3 regions of the Micromonospora sp. HB375 genome follow, and region 1 is predicted to be linked to each of the others. Evidence: riboswitches for the same ligand, from Rfam matches in the RefSeq annotation. Region 1 holds a riboswitch; each other region holds the start of a gene.
The links. A riboswitch is a leader RNA that binds a small molecule or an ion and turns the genes downstream of it on or off. The one in region 1 is predicted to bind cobalamin.

Region 1 (8,304 bases):
TGGTGCCGGTGCGGGCGAGGGCGGCGTAGTCGATCGACGAGTCGGGATGGCCGGGCGGTACGTGGCCGGAGATGACGGTGAAGCCTTGCACGAGTCCGCGGTGGGTGACCGGGATGCCGGCCAGCTCCGGGGCCGCGATGCTGGAGGTCACGCCGGGTATCACGGTGGTGGGGACGCCGGCTTCGGCGCACGCGGTGACTTCCTCGAAGCCGCGGCCGAAGACGTACGAGTCGCCGCCCTTGAACCGCACAACGTGCCGTCCGGCGCGGGCGTGCTCGACAAGCAGCGCGTTGATCTGTTCCTGGCTCGTGCTCCGCCCGTACGGGATCTTGGTGACGTCGATGATCTCGGCATCCGGGCGCGCCCACTTCAGGGCCTCCCACGGGGCGAGCCGGTCGGTGAGGATCACGTCGGCCTGCTTGACGGCCGCGCGTCCGGCGACGGTGACCAGCCCTGGATCGCCCGGGCCGGCGCCGACCAGCGTGACGTGTCCGGCCGTTCGGACCGCTGCCGGCGCCCCGGCCTCCGAGGGTGCGACGGTACGCAGCACGACGTCGAACCGGCTCTCGTCGACCGGGGTGGTGACCCAGGTCAGGCGCCCGCGGAGGGCGAGGTCCTCCAGCGCGGCGCACACGGCCGGCGCGGCGACGGTGACCAGGGCGCGCCTGTGCAGCAGCGCACTGACCGTGACGGCGGCGGGTGCGCTCCCGTCGAGGACGAGCACGCTACGGCCGGTGAGGTTCAGCTGCATGTGACGGTGATTCCTAACGTGCTGAGGAGACAGCCGTCCGGTGTACGGCCTCGGTGAACGACTGGGCCAGATGCGGTTGCCCAGCCCAATGCACGTGCAGATAGGACGCGCTGAGGCTGGGGGAGGCGAATCCGGCATTGCGGCCCTCGATGCGCCAGGCGGGGTGCTCGCCGTGACCGGGTGTGACGGTGGTGCGGTGGAATTCGTGGCCGGTGGCAGCGGTTCCCCGCTCGCCGAGCAGCTGGTCCGAGCCGAGTGCGGCACGGTGGTACGCGAGGGTGAGGCGCGGCGTCATGACGGCTTCGGCGTCGAGCGCCCCGACCATGGGATGGCCGTCGACGGAGCGGCACAGATACAGCAGGCCGGCGCACTCGGCGACGGTGGGGACGCCGTCGAGGACGGCCTGGCGCAGTTCGTGGCGCAGCGTCGTGTTGGCGCTCAGCGTGGACGCGTGTACCTCGGGGAACCCCCCACCGAGGTACAACCCGCGTGTCCCGGCGGGAAGCCGCTGGTCGCGGGCCGGGTCGAACGGAACGACGGTGCAGCCCGCCGCCTGCAGCAGCTCGGTCGTCTCGGCGTACCGGAAGGTGAAGGCACGCCCGGCCGCGACCGCAACCACCGGTGATCCGGCGCCCAGCCGCCGGACGTGCGCGGCGGGATCCCATGGCTGGGCGTCCAGATCGGGTGCGGTGCGTGCCACCTGCAGCACCGCATCGAGGTCCACGTGGCGGGCGATCTGCTCGGCCAGCACGTCCAGGGCGGCGGCGGCCTCCTCACGTTCGGCTGCCGGCACGAGCCCGAGGTGGCGCGACGGGGCGCTGACACCCTGGTCGCGGTGCAGGATCCCGAGCACCGGTACGCCGGTGGATTCCACCGCCCGGGCCGCCTCGGCGGCGTGGCGGGCGGACCCGGCTTTGTTGAGCACGACACCCGCGACGGTGACGCCGGCCTCGAACGTGCCCATTCCGTGCACGACGGCCCCTACGCTGCGCGAGGTGTGCGAGACGTCCACGACCAGCAGGATCGGGGTGGCGGTCAGGGCCGCGAGGTGCGCGGTAGAGGCGAAACCGTCGCCGCCGATGCGGCCGTCGAACAGGCCCATGACCCCTTCGACGATGGCGATGTCCGCGTCGCGTGCGCCGTGCAGCAGCAGCGGGATCACGAGTGAGGGGTCGGTCAGGTGCGGGTCGAGGTTGCGGCCGGGGCGTCCGGTGGCCAGCGCGTGGTAGCCGGGGTCGATGTAGTCGGGCCCCACCTTGTGCCCCGACACGGTGTGCCCGCGCGCGGCCAGCGCGGCCATGAGCCCGGTCGCGACCGTGGTCTTGCCGTGGCCGGAGGCCGGCGCCGCGACGATCAGCCGCGGAAGGCTCACCATTCGATGCCTCGTTGGCCCTTCTGGCCGACGTCCATCGGGTGCTTGACGTGCTGCATCTCGGTCACCAGATCGGCTGCCTCGATCAGCCGGTGGTCGGCCCGGCGCCCGGTGACGATCACGTGCTGACGGCCGGGACGGTGGACCAGTGTCTCCACGACGTCGCCGACGTCGACCCAGCCCCACTGCATCGGATAGGTGAACTCGTCCAGGATGTAGAGCTGGTGCCGTTCCGCCTGGATACGGCGCTTCACCTCCGCCCAGCCCTCGGCGGCGTCCGCGGCGTGGTCCGCCTCGGTGCCGCTCTTACGGCTCCAGGACCATCCGGAGCCCATTTTGTGCCACTCGACTGGCCCGCCTTCGCCGGTCTGCTCGTGCAGCAGCCCGAGCCTCTCCAGGACGGTCTGCTCCCCGATGCGCCACTTGGCCGACTTCACGAACTGGAACACCCCGATGTCCCAGCCCTGGTTCCAAGCGCGCATCGCGATACCGAAGGCGGCGGTCGACTTGCCCTTGCCGTTTCCGGTGTGGACCATCAGCAGCGGCCGGTTGCGCCGCTGGCGGGTGGTGCTGCCGTCGTCCGGGACGGTGAGCGGCTTACCCTGCGGCATCAGGCCACCCCCGCCCGCGGAGCGGTCGCCGTGCGAACGACCCCGGTGAGCCCGTCGGCGGTCACTTCACCGAGCGGCACGTGCTCGGCCCTCAGATGAGTGGCAAGCCGGGCGGCGAGGCCGAGCCGGAATCGTCCGGTCTCGCAGTCCACGACGACGACCTGGACACCGCTGGTGGCGAGCGCGGCGGCGGCGCGGTGGGCACGACCCAGCGGGTCCGGGCCGGAGGTGGCGCGGCCGTCGGTCACCACGACGAGCAGGGGCCGGCGGGACGGGTCGCGCAGCGCCTCCCGGCGCAGCACCTCCCCACTGCGTTCCAGGCCCTCCGCGAGCGGGGTCCGGCCACCGGCCGGTAGGTCGGCCAGGCGGCGGGAGGCGACGTCGACCGAGCCGGTCGGTGGCAGGACGACCTCGGCGGTGTGCCGGCGGAACGTCACCAGTGCGACCTTGTCCCGGCGGCGGTAGGCGTCCAGCAGCAGCGACAGCACAGCGGTCTTGACCTGCTCCATGCGGCGGCGGGCCGCCATCGAACCGGACGCGTCCACGCACAGCAGCACGAGGTTCGACTCGCGCCCGACGGTCTCGGCCCGGCGCAGGTCGCCGGGCACGAGCGCGAGGCCGCGACCGCCGGTCAAGCCACCCCGGGAATGCTGATGCGGCGCCGCCGCGGTGATGGTGCCCGGCAGGTGCAGCCGGCCGTCGCCGGACGTGCGCCGCCGCTGCCCGGCGACACGGCCCTGCGGTGTTCGTGCCCGGGACCGCCGGCCGGCCTGACCGTCGCCGGTTCCTTTCACGACCAGCAAGCGGGCACGTGCGGGCTCGCCCGCGGATGCCATCGATGTGGCGGCCTGCCGTTCGGGCTCCGGTACGGGCGGGCTCTCGCCGGGAGAGCCGGGCACGTCCCCGGCCGATCCGTCGTGCCCGGTGTCGTCGGGCAGACCGCCGCCGGGACCGTCGGGTCCGGGGTCGGGGTCGTTGTGGCCGAGTAGGTCGTCCAGGCGGTCCTGGTCCAGGCCGGGCTCGTCGAAGGGGTTGCGGCGGCGGCGGTGCGGCAGCGCGAGACGGGCGGCGATGCGGATGTCCTCGAGTGTCACTCGCGTACGTCCCCGCCAGGCCGCGTGCGCCGCGGCGGCGCGAGCGGTGACGAGGTCCGCACGCAGGCCGTCCACGTCGAACGCGGCGCACAGCTCGGCGATCCTGGTCAGCGTCTCGTCGTCGAGCACGACACCGGCCAGCGAGCGCCGGGCGGCGGCCAGCCGGGTGCGCAGGGCTTCCTGCTCGCCGGCCCAGCGTGTGGCGAAGCCCTCCGGGTCGGCGTCGAATGCGAGCCGGCGGCGGACCGCCTGCACCCGCAGGACGGGGTCACGCGGGGCGGCGACCTCGACCGTCAGGCCGAACCGGTCGAGCAGCTGCGGGCGCAGTTCGCCCTCCTCCGGGTTCATCGTGCCGATCAACACGAACCGGGAGGCATGCTCGACCGAGACACCGTCGCGTTCGACGCTGACCCGGCCGGTCGCCGCGGCGTCGAGCAGCAGGTCGACCAGGTGGTCCGGCAGCAGGTTGACCTCGTCGACGTACAGCAGGCCACGATGGGCCCGGGCCAGCAGGCCAGGCTCGAACGCGACGACGCCGTCTCGCAGCGCGGCATCGAGCTTCAGCGATCCGGTCACCCGGTCGTCGCCGGCTCCGACGGGTAGTTCGACGAGGCGTACCGGCCGTTCGACGACGGGCGTGGGCACGTCGAACGGCCCGTCGGGGCAGACCGCCGAGGGATCGTCCGGGTCGATGGAGAACCGGTCGCCCGCATAGACCCGTACCGCCGGGAGCACCTCGGCGAGGCCGCGCACGGTAGTGGTCTTGGCAGTGCCCTTCTCCCCGCGGATCAGGACACCGCCGATGAGCGGATCGATCGCGACCAGGGTGAGGGCGAGAGTCATGTCGTCGGCGCCGACGACGGCACAAAAGGGGTACTGCGCTGGCATGTAGGGCTCCCGCTCGATCTGCCATGGCGGTCCACGACGCGGCATGCGCCGTGGATCGGATCGAGGCCGGTCTTCGGACTTCCCAGGTCAATGCCTGGATCACCGCAGCGGGCCCTGTGCCGGATTCTCACCGGCTTCCCAGATTCTCCCCGCGACCACGGTCGTGGGGCACCTCGAACCTGTGCATCACCATAGACGCCCCGGTGGCCGGGGCAAGGGCCGGTGGGCGGCTAGGGTGCATCTCCATGGAGGAGCGGGTGACCGTGGTGGGGATCGGGGCTGACGGGTGGGTGGGTCTGCCGGAGCCGTCCCGGGCGCTGGTGCGGGCGGCCGCGACGCTGCTCGGCGGGCGGCGGCACCTCGAGGCGGTGCCGCCCGTCGACGGCCAGCAGCGCGTGGCGTGGCCGTCGCCGCTGCGGGACAATCTGCCAGGTGTGCTCGCCTCCGCGCGAGGGCCGGTTGTCGTGCTGGCCTCCGGCGACCCGCTCGTGTCGGGTATCGGCACGACGCTGCTGGACGTCCTGGGCCCGGAGCGCGTGACGATCGTGCCCGGGGTCTCCTCGGTAGCCCTCGCCCGAGCACGTCTCGGATGGCCGGCCGAGTCCGTCACCACGGTCAGCCTGGTCGGCCGGGACCTACGGCTGATCGTGCCTGCGCTCTCGGCCGGGCGCCGGCTGCTCGTGCTGTCCAGCGACGAGACGACACCCGCGGCCGTGGCCGCGGTGCTGACCGGGCTCGGTTGGGGGCAGTCCAGGCTGGTCGTGCTCGGTGACCTCGGTGCCGCCGGTGAGTCGTGTACCGCGACCACCGCGGCCGGGTGGGACCTGAACGACGTGCCGCGGTTGAACGTTCTCGCTGTCGAAGCTCGCGGTGCCGGTCCGGGCTGGGCCTCGGGCGGCGTGTTGCCCGACGACGCGTTCGAGCACGGCGGGCAGATCACCAAACGTGACCTGCGGGCCAGTGCCCTGGCCCGGCTCGCGCCCGCGCCCGGTCAGCTGCTGTGGGACGTCGGCGCCGGCAGCGGCTCGATCGGTGTGGAGTGGATGCGGGCCTGGCCGACGGCACGGACGATCGCGGTGGAGCCCCGCTCCGACCGGGCCGCGCTGGTGCACCGCAACGCCGCTGCCCTCGGCGTGCCGGGTCTGTGTCTGGTCGAGGGTTCGGCGCCCGGGGCCCTGTCCGGCCTGGACCGTCCCGACGCGGTGTTCGTCGGCGGCGGGGCCACCGTCCCCGGCGTGCTGGACACCTGCTGGGATGCGCTCGGCGCCGGTGGACGGCTCGTCGTGCACGGTGTCACCGCCGAGACCGAGGCGGTGCTGCTGAAGCAGCACAGCCGGCGCGGCGGTGAACTCGTCCGCCTGCACGTCGAACGCGCCGAACCGCTCGGCGGCTTCACCGGCTGGACGCCCGCACGGGCAGTCAGCCAGTGGTCCATCGTCAAGGGAGATTCATGACCGTCCATTTCGTCGGGGCCGGGCCCGGCGCCGCCGACCTGCTCACCCTCCGCGCGGTACGCCTGCTCGAGTCCGCCGACGTGTGCCTGTACCCGGGCACGTACCTCGACGCCGAGGTGCTGGAGCACTGCCGTGACGACGCCCGGCTGATCGACACCCAGCACCTCGACCTGGACCAGATCACCACGCACCTGGTCCAGGCACACGCCGACGGGTCCGAGGTCGTACGGCTGTGCTCCGGTGACCCGTCGCTGTACTCGGCGGTGCACGAGCAGGCACGCCGGCTCGACGCCGCCCGGGTCCCGTGGGACGTCACGCCCGGCGTGCCGGCCTATGCGGCTGCTGCCGCCGCCGTCGGCGCCGAGCTGACCGTCCCGGAGCTGGCCCAGTCGGTCGTGCTCACCCGCGCGCAGGCCCGGTCCACGGTCATGCCGTCGGGAGAGAAGCTCGCCGCGTTCGCCGCGACCGGCGCGACGCTCGCCCTGCACCTGGCGGTCACGCGTACCCGCGAGCTGGCCGCCGAACTGGCCGGCTACTACGGCCACGACTGCCCCATAGTCGTGGTGCACCGGGTGTCGCAGCCGCAGGAGCTCATCCTGCGCGGCACGCTGGCCGACATCGGCGGCCGGGTCGAGCAGGCCGGTCTGCGACAGGCAGCGGTCATCCTGGTCGGCCCGGCGCTGGCCGGGGACGTCCGTGGCGGCGAGTCGTTCCTCTACTCGGCCGGTCGCGAGCGCCGCGTGCGCGGCTGATCAGGGCACGAAGCGCGGGCTCCAGACACGTCCGGCCGCGGTGACTCGCGTCGCCGAGGCGCCGATGATCAACAGGCATTTCATGTCGATGCTGCCGGGGTCCAGTTCGCCGAGCGAGGTGACGGTGAGACTCTCCCCGGCCCGGCCGATGTCGCGGCCCACGACCACGACCGTCCGGGGGGACTTGTGCTCCAGCAGCACGGCCCGGGCCTGCGCGACCTGTTCGGTGCGTGAGCGTGAGCGCGGGTTGTAGAGGGCCAGCACCAAATCCGCCTCGGCGACAGCGCGCAGCCGCTTGACCACGACCTCCCACGGCTTGAGCCGGTCCGACAGGCTCATCACCGCGAAATCGGCCCCGATCGGCGCGCCCGCGCGCGCCGCGACCGCCTGGACGGCGGAGATCCCGGGTACGACACGGATGGCGACGCCGGCGTAGCGGGGGTCCTCCGCGGCCTCGAACACCGCCGACGCCATGCCGAAGACGCCCGCGTCACCGCCGGAGACGACCGCGACGCGCTCACCGGCGAGCGCCAGTTCGAGCGCCTGCCGGGCCCGCTCGAGCTCGACCGTGTTGCCGGAGGCGTGGCGGACGAGTCCGGGGCGCTGCGCGACGCGCTGGACGTACGGGCCGTAGCCGACGACGTGGCCGGCCTCGGCGAGCACCTGCGACGCCTCGGGGGAGAGCCACCGATCGGGACCGGGGCCGAGGCCCACGACGACGACCTCGGCACCGGGATAAGGTTCGGTGACCCTGGTGGCCGGGAGGTCGTAACGGGCCACTCCGGGCCGGGTGTCGCCGGGGACCAGCACGATCGAGAAGTACGGCACCGTGGCGGGGTCCACGTCGGCGACAGGCAGTACCCGCTCGGCGGTCATCGACGCCCGTTCGACGTACCAGGAGCCCTCGACGCGCCCGGCCTGCTCGAGCGCCGAGCGGACCTTGGTGAACGTCCGGCCCAGCTTCATGATCACCGCCCCGTCGGTGTCGGCGAGACGCCGGGCCAGCTCGGGCTCGGGCAACGTTCCCGGCAGCACGGTCAGCACGTCGGTCTGCCGGACCAGCGGCAGGGCGGTGGTGGCGGTGGCGGCGGCGAAGGCGGGCACACCGGCGACGACCTGCGTGTCGAACTCGCCGGCGAGCCGGTCGTGCAGGTACATGAACGAGCCGTAGAGCATCGGGTCGCCCTCGGCCAGCACGACCACGTCGCGGCCCGCACGAAGGTGGGCCCGCAGCCGCTCGGCGGCTTCGGCGTAGAAGTCGGCCATCGCCCCGGCGTACCCGCCCGGGTGCTCGGTGCTCTGGGTCGTCACCGGATAGACCAGCGCCTCCTCGATCACGTCGTCCGGGAACAGCCCGGCAGCGATGCGGCGCGCGTTGGACT
Region 2 (8,304 bases), 2.2 Mb from region 1:
TCGCCGGGGTGGTCGCCGCCCGCCACTCCGACGGACCGGCCGTCACCGCCGCCATCGACGAGACGGCCTTCCTGCGCGCTGTCCGCGTCGGTGACGTGGTGCACGTGGACGCCCGGATCACCTGGGCCGGCCGCAGCTCGATGGAGGTGGCCGTGAAGGTCAGCGCGGACCGCTGGGACCGCGCGGTGCCGCCGGTGGACGTGGCGACCGCGCACCTGGTGATGGTGGCCGTGGACGACGAGGGCCAGCCCCGGCCGGTGCCGCCGCTGCTGCCCGGCACCGACGGTGACCGGCGGCGCTACCGGGAGGCGCAGATCCGGCGCGAACACCGGCTGGCGCTGCGCCGGGCGCTGCTCGACGGCGTCGAGGAGGGCTGAGGCGTGCTCGGACTGTCGGCGGCCACGCTCGCGGGATACCTGGCCGCGATCGTGGTGCTCATGCTCACCCCCGGGCCGGACATGATGTTCGTGCTCGCCAACGCCACCCGGTACGGCGCGCGGGCCGGGGCGGTGGCGGCGCTCGGGGTCGCGGCCGGGGAGGCGGTGCACGTCGCCGCCGTGGTGGCCGGACTCGCCACCGTGATCGCCGCGTCCCCGGTGCTGTTCACCGCGATCCGGTGGGCCGGTGCGGCGTACCTGATCGTGCTGGGCCTGCGGGCGCTGCGCGGCACGGGCCGGCCCGGCGGCGCGGCGGACGGGGCGGACGGCGGCGGCGCCGGGCGGGCGTTCCGGCGCGGGCTGCTCACGAACCTGCTCAACCCGAAGATGATCCTGTTCAGCGTGGCGTTCCTGCCGCAGTTCGTCCGGCCCGACGCGGGCCCGGTGGCGGCACAGCTGGTGCTGCTCGGCGCGCTGTTCGTCGCGGTGCAGCTCACCGTGGACCTGGCTCTCGGCGTGGGCGCCGGGCGGTTCGCCCGCCGCTGGGGCGACAGCCGCTGGTCGCGGCGGGTCGACCGGCTCTGCGCTGTCGCCTTCGTCGCGCTCGGTGTCCGGCTGGCCGCCGGCTGACGCTTGCTCGACTCCAGCTCGCCGAGATGGCGGCATCAGGAGGGCTCCGACCCCGCCACCTCGGCGAGCTGGTGAGGATCACGCTCCGGCGCCCGGGGCGGGGCGGCGGGCCGCTCGCGGTCCAGGTGCAGGCGCAGCAGCACCCAGCCCAGCGACACGGCGCCGATGAACACGTACGCGGGCTGCGTGCCGAACGTGTCCCAGCAGGTGTGCAGCGTGACGGCGGCGGCGAAGGTGAGCAGGAACGCCGCCAGTCTCCGGCCACCGGGCGCGGCGGCGAACGTGAACAACGCGGCGGCGGTCAGCCCGGTCCAGGCCAGGTGCGCGGCGGGCGCGGTGAGACCGCGAACCAGCAGCGTCCGCTCGACGGCGCCGAGGTTGCCCTCCGACCCGACGAACGCGGCGAACGCATACCCCATGGTCTCCAGTGCGGCGAACCCGGCGCCGGAGGCCACGCCGATCACCAGGCCCTGCGCCGGTGACCGGTGCCGCCGCCACAGCAGCAGGATGCCGGCCGGCACGATCAGCTTCGCGGTCTCCTCGGCCAGGCCGACGAGCGCCATCGGCAGGACGCCGAGGCGGTGCAGGGTGCCGTACTCCAGCCAGCCGGCGGCGACCACGCCGACCACGCCGCCGAGAAGCGCGGCGACGCCGACGACGGAGCCGGGGACCGGGCGGCGGGCCGGCCGCCCCTGGGCGAAGGCCAGGAACGTGGCGGGCGCGACGCACGCGCCGAGCACGATCAGCGCCGGTACGAACGTGACGGTGCCGGTGCCGGACAGTGTCTCCAGCACCAGCAGGTGAAGCCCGACGCCGACGAGCAGGACCGCCACCCACGCCCAGCGGCGTCCGGTATTCCCCATACGCCGAGTATCGCGCCCGGCGGCGAACGCCGGCATCGGGGGTAGGCACTGTGGACAGTGAGATCCATGCGACACGCCCGACACGACATCTGGTGTTGCCCAACCGCCCCCACCGCCATATATGGTGGTGCCGCAGCTGGTTCGGCCGAGCCCTCCGGGGCGGGGCCGAGGCAAGAGGGAACCCGGTGGAAATCCGGGACTGCCCCGCAGCGGTGAGTGGGAACGACAGCCGTCAACAGCACTGGGCCACCGGCCTGGGAAGCGACGGCCGGTAGGCGACCGGCGACCCCGGTCGGGCCCGCGAGTCCGAAGACCTGCCAGCGCGCCGTGCGCCTCCGCGTACGGCGGCCGGAGGTCGCGCGGGACGACCGACGCCAGCAGCCGGGCCGGCCACGCCGTGCCCGTTGGCGTCTCCCGCCGTCTCCAGACGGTGACAGCGAGGAGAGGTCATGACTGTCGTGCAGGAAAGCCCGCCGTCCACCGGCGGCGGGTCCGAGGCCCGCCGGCCGGCGATGCGGGTACGCAAACGGGACGGCGACACCGAGCCGGTGGACGTCGGCAAGATCGTCCGGGCGGTCGAACGCTGGGTCGCCGACCTGGACGAGGTGGACCCGCTGCGGGTGGCCACCAAGACGATCAGCGGGCTCTACGACGGGGCGACCACCGCCGAGCTGGACCGGTTGTCGATCCAGACCGCGGCGGAGCTGATCGGCGAGGAGCCGCAGTACTCGAAGCTGGCGGCAAGGCTGCTGGCCGCGTACGTGGACAAGGAGGTCCGCGGTCAGGGCGTGGCGAGCTTCAGCCAGTCGATCGCGTACGCGCACGGGCTGGGGCTGATCGGCGACGAGACGGCCGCATTCGTCGCCCGGCACGCCCGCAAGCTCGACGACGCCGTGGACCCGGACGGCGACAGGCGGTTCGAGTACTTCGGACTGCGTACCGTGGCCGACCGCTACCTGCTGCGGCACCCGCAGTCGCGGCTGGTGGTGGAGACGCCGCAGTACTGGCTGCTGCGGGTGGCCTGCGGGCTGTCCCGCACCCCGGGCGAGGCGGTCGGCTTCTACCGGCTGATGTCCAGCCTGGCCTATCTGCCCAGCTCCCCCACGCTGTTCAACTCCGGCACCCGGCACACCCAGATGTCGTCGTGCTTCCTGGTCGACTCGCCGCGCGACGAGCTGGACTCGATCTACGAGCGCTACCACCAGGTGGCGAAGCTGTCGAAGTTCTCCGGCGGCATCGGCATCGCCTGGTCGCGGGTGCGCGGCCGGGGCGCGCTGATCCGGGGCACGAACGGCCGGTCCAACGGCATCGTGCCGTTCCTCAAGACGCTCGACGCCGGGGTGGCCGCGGTCAACCAGGGCGGCCGGCGCAAGGGCGCGGCCTGCGTCTACCTGGAGCCGTGGCACCCGGACGTGGAGGAGTTCCTGGAGCTGCGGGACAACACCGGCGAGGAGTCCCGGCGTACGCACAACCTCAACCTGGCCAACTGGATCCCGGACGAGTTCATGCGCCGGGTCGAGGCCGACGGCGAGTGGTCGCTCGTCGATCCGTCGGACGCCCCGGAGCTGCCCGACCTGTACGGGGAGGCGTTCGACGCCGCGTACCGGGCGGCGGAGAAGAACGCGGTGCGTACGGTACGGGCCCGGGACCTGTACGGGCGGATGATGCGCACGCTCGCGCAGACCGGCAACGGCTGGATGACGTTCAAGGACGCCGCGAACCGGCTGTCCAACCAGACCGGTGAGCCGGGCAACGTGATCCACCTGTCCAACCTGTGCACCGAGATCCTGGAGGTGAACGACGACGCCGAGACGGCGGTGTGCAACCTCGGCTCGGTGAACCTCGGCGCCCACGTCACCGCCGACGGGGTGGACTGGGAGCGGCTGCGCGCCACGGTCCGCACCGCTGTGGTGTTCCTCGACCGGGTGATCGACATCAACTACTACCCGGCCGAGCAGGCGGCGGCGTCGAACCCGCGCTGGCGGCCGGTCGGGCTCGGCCTGATGGGGTTGCAGGACGCGTTCTTCACGCTGCGCCTGCCGTTCGACTCCCCCGAGGCGAAGGAGCTGTCCACCCGCGTGCAGGAGGAGATCCTGCTGACCGCGCTGGAGACCTCCGCCGGGCTGGCCGAGCGGTTCGGGCCGCATCCGGCGTACCCGCAGACCCGGGCCGCGAAGGGTGACCTGCACCCGGACCTGTGGGGCGCGGAGCCGGCGCAGGCCGGACGGTGGGCGGCGCTGCGTGAGCGGATCGCCGCAGGCGGGCTGCGCAACTCGCTGCTGGTGGCGATCGCACCGACCGCCACCATCGCCTCCATCGCCGGCTGCTACGAGTGCGTCGAACCGCAGGTGTCCAACCTGTTCAAGCGCGAGACGATGTCCGGGGAGTTCCTCCAGGTCAACACGTACCTGGTGCGGGAGCTGAAGGCCCGCGGACTGTGGACGCCGCAGGTCCGCGACCGGATCAAGCGGGCCGAGGGCTCGGTGCAGGACATCACCGAGCTGCCCGCGCCGGTGCGGGAGCTGTTCCGCACCGCCTGGGAGCTGCCGCAGCGGGCGCTGATCGACCTGGCCGCCGCGCGGGCGCCGTTCGTCGACCAGTCCCAGTCGCTGAACCTGTTCCTGAGCGCGCCGACCATCGGCAAGCTGTCCTCGATGTACCTGTACGCCTGGAAGGCCGGGCTGAAGACCACCTACTACCTGCGTTCCCGTCCCGCCACCCGCATCCAGCAGGCCACCGTCGCCCCGGTGCCCGCCCCGGTGCCCGGCGTGGTCTCCGCCGTGAGCGACGACGAGGCGCTGGCCTGTTCCCTGGAGAACCCCGAGAGCTGCGAGGCATGCCAGTGACCACCACCGCACCGACCCGGCACATGCTGCTCGACCCCGGCATGGACCTGACCCTGCGGCCGATGCGCTACCCGCGCTTCTTCGACCGGTTCAAGGACGCGATCAGGAACACCTGGACGGTCGAGGAGGTGGACCTGCACTCGGACCTCGCCGACCTGGCGAAGCTGTCCCCCGCCGAACGGCACCTGGTGTCGCGGCTGGTGGCGTTCTTCGCCACCGGCGACACGATCGTCGCCAACAACCTGGTGCTCAACCTCTACCAGCACGTCAACTCGCCCGAGGGCCGGCTCTACCTGTCCCGGCAGCTGTTCGAGGAGGCGGTGCACGTCCAGTTCTACCTGAACCTGCTCGACACGTACGTGCCGGACGAGAAGGAACGGTTCGCCGCGTTCGCCGCGGTGGAGAACATCCCGTCGATCGCCCGCAAGGCCGAGTTCTGCTTCCGGTGGATCGACTCGATCTTCGAGCTGCGCGAGCTGCGGACCCGCGACGACCGGCGGGCGTTCCTGCTCAACCTGATCTGCTTCGCCGCGTGCATCGAGGGCCTGTTCTTCTACGGCGCGTTCGCCTACGTCTACTTCCTGCGGTCCCGGGGCCTGCTCAACGGGCTGGCCTCCGGCACCAACTGGGTGTTCCGGGACGAGTCCATGCACATGGCGTTCGCGTTCGACGTGGTGGAGACCGTACGCGCCGAGGAACCGGACCTGTTCGACGCCGAGATGGAGAAGCAGGTGAAGGAGATGCTGGCCGAGGCGGTGGAGTGCGAGGTGAGCTTCGCCGCGGACCTGCTGGGCCAGGGCGTGCCGGGGATGTCGCTGGCCGACATGCGCGAGTACCTCCAGCACGTGGCCGACCGGCGCCTGGCGGTGCTCGGCATCGCCCCGATGTACGGCAGCGCCAACCCGTTCGCGTTCATGGAGTTGCAGGACGTGCAGGAGCTGTCGAACTTCTTCGAGCGGCGGGTGTCGGCGTACCAGGTCGGGGTGACCGGCAGCGTCACGTTCGACGACGACTTCTGACCGCCGCCCCCGCCCCGGCCGTCACGGCCGGGGCGGGGCCGGGCTCTCGCCGGGCAGCGCCGCCGCCCGGACCCGCCCGATCAACGCCACCACGGCGAGCGCCAGCACGGCCACCACCACGAACGCGGTACGCAGGTCCAGCGCGCCGGCGAGCAGGCCGATCACCGGCGCCGCGAGCAGCGCGCCCGGCCACTGGCCCATCGCCACCACGGAGACGCCCTCGCCGGACGTGAGGCCCGGCTGCTCACCGGCGAAGCCGAGCACCGTCGGGGTCACGCACGCCAGGCCGAACCCGAGCAGTCCGAACCCGGCCATCACCGCCGCCGGATGGGGGTACGCCACCGGCAGCGCCACGCCGGCTGTCGCGACCAGCGCGGACAGCCGGACGAAGCGGATCCGCCCGACCCGGCCGGCCAGCCGGTCGCCGAACAGCCGGGCGACGGTCGCGGCCAGCGAGAGACAGGTGTACGTGGCCGCGGCGAGCACCGCCGTGGCGCCGGCCACCTCGGTCGCGTACAGCGCGCTCCACTGGGCGCCGGCCATCTCGATGAACGAGGCGAGGAAGGCGATCACCGCGAGCAGCAGCAGTTGCGGGGTGAACCGGTCACGCAGCCGGCGCCGCGCCTCGCCGTCCTTGGTCTCCTGGCGGGGCGTGTCGGGCAGCCAGCGGTGCGTGGCGATCAGCAGCGCGCCCAGCAGGACACTGGTGACGGCCATCTGCGCCGACGGGGACATCCCGATCGCCGCGGCCCCGGTGCCGCAGAGGCCGCCGACCAGCATGCCGATGCTGAAGCCCGCGTGGAACGTGGACAGGATGGGCCGCCCGTACCGCTTCTGCACCTCGACCGACTGGGCGTTCATCGGCGTGGCCAGCAGGTTCGCCGCGAAGCCCCAGACCGCGAGGCCGCCGACCAGCGCCACCACAGTGGTGGACGCGGCCAGCAGCGGCGCGTTGAGCAGGATCAGCGCGGCCCCGGCCAGCGCCAGCCGGCGGGTGTTGATCCGGCTGATCAGCACCGCCACCACGACCAGGGAGACCAGCTCCCCCGCGTTCGTGGCGATGTTCGCCAGGCCCCAGCCGGTGTTGCCGACCCCTACCGCGTCCCGCACCTCCGGCACGCGGGCCGACCACCCGCCGATGGCCAGGCCCATGATGACGAAGAGCAGCGCCACCGACCAGCGGGCCCGTACGGCCGAGCGGGGCACCGGCGGCGCGGGCTGCTCCGTCGTGTGCTGGTTCGTCGAGGTGTCCGTCATGGTCGTCGTACCTCTCTGGGATCGGTCCGTCGGAACTCCTACCCGATCGCGTGGTCGAGGAAGCACGCACCGTCAGGAAGGCGTACCCGTTCCGGTGTGGTGCCGGGGTCGGTGACGAGCGCCGAGACCACCGCGACGTAGTCGTCGATCAGCCCGCGTACCAGGTCGTCGCCGAAGACACCCCGGTTGCGGATCACCACGCCGCCGGCCCGGTCGTCGTCCACCACGACGATCGGTGAACCCCGCTTGACCCAGACGGGCAGACATTCGGGCGGCACGTCCGCGGCGACCACGGGCGGCGGCGTGCCGGGCGCGGCCCGGGCGGTGATGTCGACCGGCTCCACCCGCAGGTCCGGGCAGTGCAGCACCGGCGACGCCGACGCGGCGGACTGGAACCAGGCGTCGAACAGGTGGTTGTCCGGCCAGGGGCGGATCGCCGCGAAGCCGGGACGGACCGCCCGGGCCAGCCGGTGGTACGCGGTGGCGTGCGCGACGGCCCCGGCCAGCGAGGCGTGCGCGGCGCCGACCACAGCGCTCATCGGCGCGTCCGGCGCGACGTCGACCGGCAGGTAGACGTTGTTGGTGAACTGCCCGACGAGCTGCCGGGACAGCGGGCTCTCCCGGCCCAGCGTGGTGGTGCCCAGCACCACCCGGGACCGGCCGGCCCGCCGCGACAGCAGCACCAGGTACGCGGCGAGCAGCAGCACGTACGGGCTGGTGCGGGCCCGCCGTGCGGCCGGGCGCAGCCGCGCGGTGATCTCGGGCGGGAACGCGAAGCGGGTGGCCACCTCGGCGCTGAGCGCGACGTCCGGCGCCGGCGGCGCCGCCGGGAACAGCTGGTACGGCTCCACCGGCCGCAGCCGGTCCCGCCAGTACGCGGCCCGGGCGGCGGCGTCGACACCGTTGCCGGACTGCTCCGCCTCCTGGAGCGCGGCGAGCGCGGCCGGGTCCACGCCCAGCGGCGGCTGCGGGTCGGCCGCGCCGAGCCGGGCCGTGTACGCGTGGCACAGGTCCTCCACCACGACGCGGCACGACCAGCCGTCGGAGACCATGTGGAAGAAGCAGAGCGCGAGCACGTGCTCGGTCGCGGAGAGCCGGACCAGCGCGGCCCGCCACAGCGGCGCCCGGCCGGGGTCGAACGCGTCGTTGCGGTGCGCGTACGCGATCTGCTCGACGCGGGCCTGCTGCTCGGCCGGCGGCAGTCCGGACAGGTCGACGTACTCCAGCGGCGACTCCACGTGCGGCAGGATCCGCACCTCGGGCTGCACGCCGATGCGGTCGAACCGCATCCGCAGCGCGTCGTGCCGGTCCA
Region 3 (6,816 bases), 2.6 Mb from region 1:
TCGCGGCGAATCCCGACAAGGCGCTGCGCGAGTACCGCGAGGCCCGCGAGCTGGGAATCGACAGCCGGCCGGTGCTGGTCGGGCCGGCGACATTCCTGCTGCTGGCCAAGCCCACCGAGGCCCGCAGCGAACCGTTCGACCGGCTGACCGACCTGGTCGACGTGTACGCCGGCATCCTGCGATCCCTCGCCGCGGCGGGCGTGCGATGGGTGCAGCTGGACGAACCCGCCTACGTCGCCGACCGGAGCGCCGCCGAGATCGACGCGCTGCGGGAGGCGTACACCCGGCTCGGCGCGGTGGAACAGCGGCCGGCGATCTTCGTCGCCACCTATTTCGGCGAGCTCGGTGACGCGCTGCCCGCCCTGCTCGACACGCCGGTCGAAGCGGTCGGCGTGGATCTGGTGGCCGGGCCCGGCAACCTGCGGCGGCTGGCCGGTGCGGGACCGCTGCGCGGCAAGACGATCGTGGCCGGCCTCGTCGACGGCCGCAACGTCTGGCGTACCGACCTGCGGGCCGCCGTGGCGGCCGGTGCCGCCGTCACCGCCCTCGCCGACCACGTCGCCGTGTCCACCTCGTGCTCGCTGCTGCACGTGCCGGAGGACCTGTCCGCCGAGACCGCTCTCGACCCGGCGCTGCGTCAGCGGCTCGCCTTCGCCCGGCAGAAGGTCGATGAGGTCGTCCGGCTCGGCCGCGCGCTGCGCAACGGCACCACGTCCCTGCCCGAGCCGCTGCCGCCCACCCCTGCCGCCTGGCGCGACGACACCGTACGCGGTCGGCTCGCCGCGCTGCGCGCCACGGATCGGCAGCGCGGCGCGTACCCGGAGCGTGCGGCGGCACAGCAGGCCCGGCTGAACCTGCCGCCCCTCCCGACCACGACCATCGGATCGTTCCCGCAGACCGACGAGCTGCGCCGCGCGCGTGCCGAGCACCGGGCCGGGCGTCTCGACGCCGCCGCCTACACGCAGCGGATGCGCGCCGAGGTCGAGCACGTCGTCCGGCTCCAGGAGCGGCTGGGCCTGGACGTGCTCGTGCACGGCGAGCCGGAACGAAACGACATGGTCCAGTACTTCGGCGAGCAGCTGGACGGGTTCGCCGCCACCGAACACGGCTGGGTCCAGTCCTACGGCTCCCGATGCGTGCGTCCGCCCGTCATCTACGGCGACGTGGCACGCAGGGCGCCGATGACCGTCAACTGGTCCACCTACGCGCAGTCGCTGACCGACCGGCCGGTCAAGGGCATGCTCACCGGCCCGGTCACGATCCTGGCCTGGTCGTTCGTCCGCAGCGACCAGCCACTGGCAGACACCGCGGACCAGGTCGCGCTCGCCCTGCGCGACGAGTGCCGTGATCTCGAGGCAGCCGGTATCCGGGTCATCCAGGTCGACGAGCCGGCGCTGCGTGAGACGCTGCCACTGCGCAGGGCGGACCAGAAGGCGTACCTGGACTGGGCAGTCGGGGCGTTCCGCCTGGCCACCTGCGGAGTCGCCGACGACACCCAGATCCACACCCACCTGTGCTACTCGGAGTTCGGGGAGGTGATCACGGCCATCGACGCCCTCGACGCCGACGTCACGAGCATCGAGGCATCCCGCTCCCGGATGGAGGTCCTCGACGACCTCGCCGCTCTCGGATACCGCCGGGGTGTGGGGCCCGGCGTCTGGGACATCCACTCACCCCGGGTGCCGTCCCACGACGAGGTCGTCGGCGCGCTGCGCCGGGCCGTGGCCGCGGTGCCGGCCGAGCGGCTGTGGGTGAACCCCGACTGCGGCCTCAAGACGCGCGGCTATCCCGAGGTCGAGGCGTCCCTCCAGCACCTGGTCGCCGCCGCGGCCGAGCTGCGCGGACGCTGAGCCGCCGGCCGGGCGGAACGCCGCGCCGTTCCGCCCGGCCCGGGCCCGGTTCAGCCCTTGACAGGCCGTGCCCCGAGCGCCGAGGCTGCATGAAGTGATGTATGTCGATGTTACGGGGGCGTGATGCGACGCAGGATCTTCGCGCTGGCTACAGCAGCCGCGGTCGTCGTCGGCGGGGCCATGACGATGGCGCTGCGGCCGGCCTACGCCGCGACGGCGTGCACGGTGGACCACACCATCACCCGGGAGTGGTCCAGCGGCTTCTGGGCCGAGCTCACCGTCACCAACCTGGGCGCTCCCGTCACCGACTGGTGGCTGCGGTTCCGGCAGGCGAACGGTCAGACGATCACCATGGGCCTCGACCGGCTGCCGGACGGATACACGCTGGGCAGCGGCGAGATGTATCCGATGACCATGCTCCGTCCGCCGGCGGGATCCACGCTGCCGACCGGCGCCTCGGTGACGGTGCGGTTCGGCGGCAACTACCAGGGTGCCGACCCCGAGCCGACCGACTGGGTGTTGAGCGGCCAGCCGTGCGACGGGGACGGCGCCGACCCGACCGGCTCGTCGCCGCCGCCGGCCTCGGGGAGCCCGCGGCCCAGCCCACTGCCGGGCGGGCCGTCGGTGGCGCTCACCTCGCCCCGGCCCAATGACTTCTTCGCCGCGCCGGGCGTCATCCCGATCCGTGCCGAGGCCACGGCGGCGCCCGGCCGGCGGATCGAGCGGGTCGAGTTCCGCGAGCGCGGCAGGCTGCTCGCCGTGGACACCACCGCGCCGTACGCGTTCGACTGGCGCGGCGTGCCGCCGAACAGCGGCACCCGCCTCACCGCCACCGCCTACGACAGCAGCGGCGCCCAGGCCACCGCCGAGGTCCGCGGCGTCCGGGTGCTCCCGCCGCAGGCGCCCGGCGCCGCGCCTGCGCTGAAGGCGTCCGGCAACCGCATCCTCACGGTCGCAGCCAGTCCGAGGCCGTACCGGCCCCGTGGAATCATCCGGTCGGCCGCGCCCGGCGAATGCGCATGGGGACCGATCCACTGGGACGGCCCGGTCGACGACGCATCGGTAGGTGCGTTGCGGGCCCGCGGCGTCAACGCGGTACGGGTCGTGCTGAGCGACGCCTGCTACGCCTACACCGGCAGCCCTGCCGACAGGCAGAACCGGGTCGGCTACCTCGACGAGGCGGCCCGGTACGTCGACCGGCTCGTCCGGGCCGGCATCACACCCGTCGTGTCGCTGCGGCAGAGCGACATCTCCGCCACCCGCACGTTCTGGAGCGCGGCGGCGGAGGTGTTCGGCGACGACAACGCAGTGGTCTTCGACATCTCGCCGTACGACTTCCCGGCGGCCGGCGGCACCGATCCAGCGGCGGTCTGGACCTGCTGGCGCGACGGCGGTACCTCGTGCACGGGCACCGGCCTGCCGCCCTTCGGCGTGCAGGAGCAGATCCGCCTGCTTCGCGTCCAGGGCTCGTTCAACCTGGTCCTCGCCGCCGGGATCGACGGCGGCAACGATCTGAGCCGGTGGCTGGAATATCGCCCGGCTGACCCGGACGGCCGTAGCGTGGCCGCCGCCTGGCGCGTCGACGACCGCTCGGCCTGCGCCACGCCGGCCTGCTGGCGGTCCACGCTGCTCCCGGTCGCCGCCCAGGTGCCGCTGGTCGCCACCGACGTCAGCGCCGGCCCGGGGGCGCCGACGTTCGTACCGCGGACTGTCGCCTGGCTCGACCAGCACGGCATCGGCCACCTGCGCCGGTGACCGGGGGAGGGGAGGTCGCGGCCGGAGGGCCGGTCAGACGGCCGCGCGCGCCCACTGCTGGTTGGTGCCGCTGCCTCTCCTACCCGTACGACCCCTCGACCGGGTCGGCGTGGGCGGGACATCGCACATCGAGCCGTCCATCGACGTTCATCCAACAGATCGGCGTGCGTAAGCTCCGCACGGTCGGATCCATGGAACCTACGGAGGAGGTTCCATGGATCGTCGAACGATGTTGCGGGCCACTGTTGTCGGTGCGGGCGCTGTCGCCCTGCCGTTCACGGCGTGGTCGGCGGCGTACGGAGCCCCGGCACAGAACGCGGCGGGGCCCTACGGCGGGCTTCAGGCAGCCGACGCCAACGGCATCCAGATGCCGGCCGGGTTCACCAGCTCGATCGTCGCGCGGTCCCGGCGGACGGTGCCGGGGACGTCGTACACCTGGCACGACGCCCCGGACGGCGGCGCCGTGTTCCCGAACGGCACCGGCTGGATCTACGTGTCGAACTCCGAGGTGTCGGCCGGTGCGGGTGGCGGCGCCTCACGCCTCGTCTTCAACTCCAGCGGCGCCGTGGTCGGGGCGTCGCGGATCCTCTCCGGCACCAACAACAACTGCGCCGGTGGGAAGACACCGTGGAACACCTGGCTCTCCTGCGAGGAGGTGTCCCTGGGCCGGGTCTTCGAGACGTACCCCCTCGGCGGGACCGCGGTGGCGCGTCCCGCGCTGGGCCGGTTCAAGCACGAGGCGGCCGCGGCCGACCCGGTCCGCCGGGTCGTCTACCTGACCGAGGACGAGACCGACGGCAAGTTCTACCGCTTCGTGCCGGCCACCTGGGGCGACCTGTCCGCCGGAACCCTCCAGGTCCTCCGCGCCGGTACGGCCACCTCCGGCACGTTCACCTGGGCCACGGTGCCCGACCCGGACGGCTCGCCCACCCCGACCCGGCAGCAGGTGTCCGGCGCGAAGACGTTCAACGGTGGCGAGGGCTGTCACTACGCGGACGACACCGTCTGGTTCACCACGAAGGGCGACAACCGCGTGTGGCAGGTCAACCTGGCGGCCGGCACGTACGAGCTCGCCTACGACGACAACCTGGTCAGTCCGGGCGCCCCTCCGCTGACCGGCGTCGACAACATCACCGGGTCCACTGCAGGTGACCTCTACGTCGCCGAGGACGGCGGCAACATGGAGATCTGCATGATCACGCCGGACGACAAGATCTCGGTCTTCCTGCGGATCACCGGACAGAGCGGTTCGGAGATCACCGGGCCGGCGTTCACCCCGGCGGGGGACCGGCTGTACTTCTCCTCGCAACGCGGCACGACCGGCTCGTCGTCCGGCGGCATCACCTACTGCGTCACCGGTCCGTTCCGCCGTTGACCGGCTCCCGGTCCCGCCGGCAGTGACCACACGGTGAGGGACGCCCGGTCCTCACCGGGCGTCCCTCACCGGCGTACTCCACGCGGACGCGCCGGGACGACGGCCTCTCGACGTCGGGGTGTGAAACCGCCGATTCCGCCGGCCGTCACGGCACGTGGCCGGTTCCTGGCGCATTGACATCGGCGCACCGGCCACAGCAGACTGTCGCGACAACTGAACCACCGCGTGTACGTGCGGGGGAAGACCGGTCGAAATCCGGCGCTGGCCCGCAACGGTAGGCCGCCCAGGGAACTCTGCGGCGGCGAGCCCGAATACCCGTCGTACGCGTGCATCCGCTCCCCACCCGTCGTGGCCCACGGGTCGGAGTCCCGGACGACCCCGCGTACTGCGGTCGTCCGGGCTTTCGACGACCGCCGGGCCGGAAAGGCGCTTCCGATGGTCGTCCGCCGAAGCCGGCACCGCCTGCTCGCGCTCCTCTGCGGCGTACTCGCCGCCCTCACCCTCACCACACCGGCCGTCGCCGCCCCCGGGCGCGCCGCCCTCACCCGCCCGGAGGCCGCCGCCGGCTGGCTCGCCCGGCAACTCGTCGACGGCGAACGCTTCGAGGCGGTCTTCGACGGTGTCGCCTACCCCGACCAGGGGCTGACCCTCGACGCCGTGTTCGCCTTCGCCGCCGCCGGCGTGGCCGACGACCACGGCGCCGGCGCGCTGGCCTGGGTCACCCGGCCGGACATCCGCGACGGCTATCTCGGCGACGGCGTCTCCGAGGCGTACGCGGGCGCGACCGCCAAGCTCGCCCTCGCCGTGCAGGTGCGCGGCGGCGACCCGGCCGACGTCGGCGGGGTGGACCTGATCGCCCGGCTGCGTTCGCTCCAGACGCCGGCCGGCCGGTTCAGCGACCGGTCCGCGTATGGCGACTACAGCAACGCGTTCAGCCAGTCCTTCGCGCTGCTGGCGCTGGACCGTACGGCGGCCGGGGCGCCTCCGGCGGCGGCCGCCTGGCTGGCCGGCACCCGATGCCCGGACGGCGGCTACCCGCTGCTGCCCGCCCAACCGGTCTGCACGTCCGACGTGGACGCCACCGCGCTCGTGACGCAGGCGCTGCGCGCCGCGGACCGTCCGGCCGACGCCGCCGCCGGGCTGCGCTGGCTGGTGTCCGTTCAGCGTGCCGACGGCGGCTTCGCCAATGCGGCCGGCACACCGAACGCCAACAGCACCGGCCTCGCCGCGCAGGCCCTGCGCGACGGTCACCGGCTGCCGGCCTGGGCGCGGTCCCGGGCGTTCCTCGCCGGACTCCAGGTCGGCTGCGCCGGGGCGCCCGCCGACCGGGGCGCTGTCGACTTCGACGGTGGCGGCTTCGACCCGGCCACCGCGCCCCGGGCCACCGCCCAGGCCGTCCTCGGTCTCACCGGGGTCGGGTACGCCCGTCTGTCCGCCGCCGGCGCCGACCCCGGCGCACCGGTGCTCGCCTGCCCGTGAACCGCCTCGCCGCTCACCCGATCACAGGAGGACCCGTGTTCCGTCACCGTCCCACCGCCCGCACCTGGATGGCCGGCCTGCTGGCCGCCGTCGTGGCCGGCGTCGCGCTGACCGCAGTCGAACCCGCGCCCCGGTCGGCGCACGCCGCCGCCTGCGCCGGCACCTCGGGAGTCACTGTGGTCGTCGACTTCGCCGCGCTCGGCGGCGGCGTCCAGGTCGCCTGTGCGCCGGGCGATCCGGCCACCGGCCTGGCCGCGCTTCAGGCCGCCGGCTTCACCGTCACCGGCACCGCCCGCTGGGGCCTGGCCTTCGTCTGCCGGATCAACGGCAAGCCCACCGCCGCGACCGAGCCGTGCG

Region 2: linked by a shared signal. The riboswitch ahead of J3R08_RS18850 (ribonucleoside-diphosphate reductase subunit alpha) and the one ahead of J3R08_RS08935 (magnesium chelatase subunit D family protein) in region 1 are both predicted to bind cobalamin.
Region 3: linked by a shared signal. The riboswitch ahead of J3R08_RS20345 (peptidase) and the one ahead of J3R08_RS08935 (magnesium chelatase subunit D family protein) in region 1 are both predicted to bind cobalamin.

The regions. Positions count from the first base shown of each region.
Region 1 is NZ_JAGGJO010000001.1:1,888,314-1,896,617, forward strand. Features, by position in the region: gene cobA (uroporphyrinogen-III C-methyltransferase) at 1-751, opposite strand, end outside; gene J3R08_RS08925 (cobyrinate a,c-diamide synthase) at 765-2,126, opposite strand; gene cobO (cob(I)yrinic acid a,c-diamide adenosyltransferase) at 2,120-2,734, opposite strand; gene J3R08_RS08935 (magnesium chelatase subunit D family protein) at 2,734-4,716, opposite strand; cobalamin riboswitch at 4,763-4,907, opposite strand; gene J3R08_RS08940 (bifunctional cobalt-precorrin-7 (C(5))-methyltransferase/cobalt-precorrin-6B (C(15))-methyltransferase) at 4,962-6,170, shown strand; gene J3R08_RS08945 (cobalt-precorrin-4/precorrin-4 C(11)-methyltransferase) at 6,167-6,922, shown strand; gene J3R08_RS08950 (precorrin-2 C(20)-methyltransferase) at 6,923-8,304, opposite strand, start outside.
Region 2 is NZ_JAGGJO010000001.1:4,097,391-4,105,694, forward strand. Features, by position in the region: gene J3R08_RS18835 (acyl-CoA thioesterase) at 1-377, shown strand, start outside; gene J3R08_RS18840 (LysE family translocator) at 381-1,007, shown strand; gene J3R08_RS18845 (PrsW family glutamic-type intramembrane protease) at 1,043-1,870, opposite strand; cobalamin riboswitch at 1,991-2,207, shown strand; gene J3R08_RS18850 (ribonucleoside-diphosphate reductase subunit alpha) at 2,320-4,716, shown strand; gene J3R08_RS18855 (ribonucleotide-diphosphate reductase subunit beta) at 4,707-5,735, shown strand; gene J3R08_RS18860 (MFS transporter) at 5,757-6,992, opposite strand; gene J3R08_RS18865 (condensation domain-containing protein) at 7,031-8,304, opposite strand, start outside.
Region 3 is NZ_JAGGJO010000001.1:4,491,075-4,497,890, reverse strand. Features, by position in the region: gene metE (5-methyltetrahydropteroyltriglutamate--homocysteine S-methyltransferase) at 1-1,850, shown strand, start outside; gene J3R08_RS20355 (Ig-like domain-containing protein) at 1,974-3,605, shown strand; gene J3R08_RS20350 (alkaline phosphatase PhoX) at 3,820-4,980, shown strand; cobalamin riboswitch at 5,182-5,318, shown strand; gene J3R08_RS20345 (peptidase) at 5,416-6,459, shown strand; gene J3R08_RS20340 (hypothetical protein) at 6,528-6,816, shown strand, end outside.